DNA from 2 places in the Bradyrhizobium arachidis genome. Region 2 is predicted to be linked to the other one. Evidence: riboswitches for the same ligand, from Rfam matches in the RefSeq annotation. Region 2 holds a riboswitch; the other holds the start of a gene.
What was found. Region 2 has a riboswitch for S-adenosylmethionine ahead of WN72_RS03360 (O-succinylhomoserine sulfhydrylase). Riboswitches for the same ligand answer to the same signal wherever they lie in the genome.

Region 1 (2,394 bases), 1.5 Mb from region 2:
ATCGCCGTCACCGCAGCCGACGTCGAGCACTTTCGAGCCGGGCTTGACCATCTCGGCGACCAGCAGATGGTCCGCACGGAAATGCGCGGATTGCTCCGCAGTGAACCCATTCAACGGCAGCACTTCCTGTACAGACATCGCTAGCTGTCCTTGCCGGTGAGCCCGCGGGCCTTGCCTGCCGATTGCAGGAAGGCGCGGGAGATGTCGAAGAATTCGGGCACGTCGAGCAGGAACGCGTCGTGGCCGCGATCGGTCTCGATCTCGGCGAACGACACCCGCGCGCTCGACGCATTCAGCGCATGCACCAGCGCGCGCGATTCCGAGGTCGGGAACAGCCAGTCGCTGGTGAACGACACCACGCAGAAGCGGGTCTGGATGCCCGCGAACGCCTTCGCCAGCACGCCGCCGTGATCGGCGGCGATGTCGAAATAGTCCATCGCGCGGGTGAGATAGAGATAGGAATTGGCGTCGAAGCGCTCGACGAACGAGGAGCCCTGGTAGCGCAGATAGGACTCGACCTGGAAGTCGGCGTCGAACGAGAAGGTCGGCAGCTCGCGATCCTGCATGCGGCGGCCGAATTTCCGGTGCAGCGCCGCATCTGACAGATAAGTGATGTGCGCAGCCATGCGCGCGACCGCGAGGCCGCGATGCGGATGAAGACCGCGATCGGCATAGCCGCCATTGTGCCAGTCGGGATCCGCCATCACGGCCTGGCGGCCAAGCTCGTGGAAGGCGATGTTCTGTGCCGAGTGCCGCGTCGAACAGGCGATCGCGAGCGCGGAGAACACGCGGGCCGGATAGGCCGCGGTCCATTGCAGCACCTGCATGCCGCCCATCGAGCCGCCGACCACAGCGAAGAGCGTGTCGATACCGAGCCGGTCGATCAGCATCGCCTGCGCGCGCACCATGTCCGGAATGGTGATGACCGGAAAATCGAGCCCCCACACCTTGCCGGTGGCGGGATTGATCGAGGCCGGCCCCGTGGAGCCCATGCAGCCGCCAATCACGTTGGAGCAGATGATGAAGTAACGGCTGGGATCGATGGGGCGGCCCGGGCCGACCAGTGTGTCCCACCAGCCGGGCTTGCCGGTGACGGGATGCAGATTGGCGACGTGCTGGTCGCCGGTCAGCGCATGGCAGATCAGAACGGCGTTGGAGCGATCGGCATTGAGCTCGCCATAGGTCTGGTAGGCGATCTGGAACGGCGCCAGATCGACGCCGCAATCGAGCCGCAGCGGCTGATCTGCGCCGAAACGCGCGACCTGCGAACTCGGGTGATCGACCTCGTGCGAGCGCTCATCGGCGCTGATCGCAGGACTCGGAATCGACTTGACGCTACCCATCTGACCATCGACCTCGTTTGCGATCGGACTTCAGACCGCTACTTGTATCAGGCCATGAAAAACCCGGCCTGAACGATAGGTTCGGCCGGGATCGGAAGCGTCCCCGGCCTGTTTAGCGAGTTTTTTAACGTGGCTGCAAGCCGGCCGGCTCAAATGACCACGGAACAGGCAAAATCTACTGTCTTGGGCGGTTTTCGTCAAGTCGCGGCCCGGATTAACCAAAATCGTCCTTGAACCGCCGGCCGAAAAGGTCGTCATTTCTCTTTGCTTTCGCCGCCCTGACTGCCTAATCAGGACATCGACCGCAGCGGAATCCGGCTCGCCCATTGGCCTGCCCGACCCGCATTGGAACGCCTCTCAACGGCACTTCGCAGAACAGCATCCGGCAGATATGTCCCAACGTCCGCCCGCGCCACCATCGCTCCAGGAATTGCGCAAGGAGATCGACGCGATCGACGCGGACATGCATCGCCTGCTGATGCAACGCGGCGACATCATCGACCGCCTGATCCAGGTGAAGCAGACCCAGGAGGTCGGCTCCGCGTTCCGGCCTGCGCGCGAAGCCGCGATGATGCGCGACCTCGTGCAGCGCCATCGCGGCATCCTGCCGCTCGACACGGTCGAGAGCATCTGGCGCGTGATCATCTCGACGTTCACCTACGTGCAGGCGCCGTTCTCGGTGCATGCCGACATCTCCGTAAGCGAGCCGGCGATGCGCGATTCCGCGCGATTCCATTTCGGCTTCACCGTGCCTTACGTCGCGCATTTCAGCGCACAGGCTGCGGTCGAGGCGGTGGCGAAATCCAAGGGCGACCTGGCACTGGTCTCGGCGACGTCGAGCCGCACGCCGTGGTGGCTGGAGCTGGAAGCGGAAGGCGCGCCGAAGATCATCGCGCGGCTGCCTTTCGTCGAGCGCGCCGATCATCCGGCGGCACTGCCGGTGTTCGCGGTCTCGCGCGTCGCCGACAGCGCGCTGGTGACGGAGGTCGAGACCTTCAGCGTGCGTGTCTCGGGGTGGAACGCCGAGGTCGCGCGGACCCTGTCGCCGCTC
Region 2 (2,394 bases):
TCGTCCGCATGCTCGAGGCCTGCGGAGAAACGGATGAATCCCTCGCTGATGCCGAGCGCGGCACGGTCTTCCGGCTTCAGGCGCTGATGCGTCGTGGTCGCCGGATGCGTGACGAGGCTCTTGGCATCGCCGAGATTGTTCGAGATCTTCGCAAGCTTGAGCTCGTTGAGCACGCGGAACGCCGCCGCCTTGCCGCCCTTGACCTCGAAGCCGACCAGCGTCGAGCCGCCGCGCATCTGCTTCTTCACCAGCGCCGCCTGCGGATGATCGGCGCGACCGGGATAGACCAGCCGCGAAATCTTCGGATGGCTCGCCAGTGCCTCTGCGATCCGCGCAGCCGTATCGGTCTGCGCGCGCACGCGCACGCCGAGCGTCTCCAGGCCCTTCAGGAGAACCCACGCGTTGAAGGGCGAGATCGACGGGCCGGTCTGGCGCATGAAATTGTGGATGTGCTCGGCGATGAAGGCTTCCGACGACAGGATGATGCCGCCAAGGCAGCGGCCCTGGCCGTCGATGTGCTTGGTCGCGGAGTAGACGACGACGTCGGCGCCCAGCGCGAGTGGGCTCTGCCAGATCGGCGTCGCGAACACGTTGTCGACGACGAGCCGCGCGCCGCCCTTGTGCGCGATCTCAGCGATGCCGGGAATGTCGAGCACGTCTAGCGTCGGGTTGGTCGGACTCTCCAGGAAGAACGTCTTGGTGTTGGGCCTTACGGCCCGCTGCCACTCGTCGAGATTGGCTCCGTCGACCAGCGTGGTCTCGATGCCGTAGCGCGGCAAGAGGTCCTGGATGACGTAGAGACACGAGCCGAACAGGGCGCGGGAGGCCACCACGTGATCGCCGGCCTTCAGCGGCGCCAGGATCGCCGTGGTCACCGCGGCCATGCCGGTTGCCGCCGAGCGGGCGGCTTCGGCGCCTTCGAGCTCGATCATGCGGCGCTCGAACATCGCGATCGTCGGGTTGGAGTAGCGCGAATAGATGAAGCCGGGGTCCTCGCCCTTGAACCGCGCCTCGCACTCCTCGGCGCTGTTGTAGACGTAGCCTTGCGTCAAAAACAGCGCCTCCGACGTCTCGCCATATTGCGAGCGCAGGGTGCCGGAATGGACCAGGCGGGTTTCGGGACGGTAGTTGGCAGGCGACTTCGACATAGGACCCTCCGATATGACCGTCTCGTCGAAAACGGTCACAAAAAAACCGGCCTGGATATCTCCACGGGCCGGGATCACAGAGGTCCCCGGCCTGTTTAGCGACTTATTTAACGTGGCTGCAAGCCGGCCGGCTCAAATCACCACGGGATAAGTGTTGCTCATATTCCGCAATGCCCTTTCCGTCAAGGCGTCCATCGGATAGCCGTAAAAGGCTAGTATTTCCGGCATGTCCGGATGCGTTTGCCCCCTGATGAGGACCCCCGGTTGAGCTTTACGGTTGCCGCCGACGCCAATGGTATCCTGCCCGACCGCATGATCGCGGCGATGGCGGAAGCAGGCCTCATCCTGCCCGAATACGATTTCGTCGAAAGCCAGATCCAGCCGGCAAGCCTCGATCTGCGCCTCGGGGACATCGCCTATCGCGTCCGCGCCAGCTTCCTGCCAGGCCCCGGCGCCACCGTCGCCGAGCGCATCGACGAATTGAAGCTGCATGAGTTCAGCCTCGCCGACGGTGCGGTGCTGGAGACCAACTGCGTCTACATCGTGCCGCTGCTCGAGAGCCTGGCGCTGCCGCCGGAGATCGTCGCGGCCGCGAACCCCAAGAGCTCGACCGGCCGGCTCGACGTCTTCACCCGCGTCATCGCTGACGGCACCCGCCGCTTCGACATGATCGGCGCCGGCTATCACGGCCCGCTTTATGCCGAGATCAGCCCGAAGACGTTTCCGGTGCTGGTGCGCGAGGGCTCGCGCCTGTCGCAGGTGCGCTTCCGCACAGGTGACGCCATCCTCAATGCCGACGAGCTCGACGGCTTGCATGCTGCCGAGCGCCTCGTCGACATCGACGATGCCGATCTCTCCGGCGGCGTCGCCGTCTCGGTCGATCTCTCTGGCGAGAAGGCCAACGGCTTCGTCGGCTATCGTGCCAAGCGCCACACCGGCGTCGTCGATGTCGATCGCCGCGCCGGCTATGCGGTGGAAGATTTCTGGGAGCCGATCTCGGCCCGTCCTGATGGTAGCCTGATCCTCGACCCCGGCGAGTTCTACATCCTCGCCTCCAAGGAAGCGGTGCAGGTGCCGCCGGATTACGCCGCGGAGATGGTGCCGTTCGATCCGCTGGTCGGCGAATTCCGCGTGCACTATGCCGGCTTCTTCGATCCCGGCTTCGGCTATGCCGGCGCTGGCGGGCAGGGCGCACGCGCCGTGCTGGAAGTGCGATCGCGCGAGGTGCCGTTCATCCTCGAGCACG

Region 1: another riboswitch for S-adenosylmethionine. It lies ahead of metX (homoserine O-acetyltransferase MetX); the one in region 2 lies ahead of WN72_RS03360 (O-succinylhomoserine sulfhydrylase).

The regions. Positions count from the first base shown of each region.
Region 1 is NZ_CP030050.1:9,128,024-9,130,417, forward strand. It holds gene metW (methionine biosynthesis protein MetW) at 1-138, opposite strand, end outside; gene metX (homoserine O-acetyltransferase MetX) at 141-1,343, opposite strand; SAM riboswitch at 1,435-1,514, opposite strand; gene WN72_RS43145 (chorismate mutase) at 1,735-2,394, shown strand, end outside.
Region 2 is NZ_CP030050.1:718,889-721,282, forward strand. It holds gene WN72_RS03360 (O-succinylhomoserine sulfhydrylase) at 1-1,148, opposite strand, end outside; SAM riboswitch at 1,223-1,302, opposite strand; gene WN72_RS03365 (2'-deoxycytidine 5'-triphosphate deaminase) at 1,383-2,394, shown strand, end outside.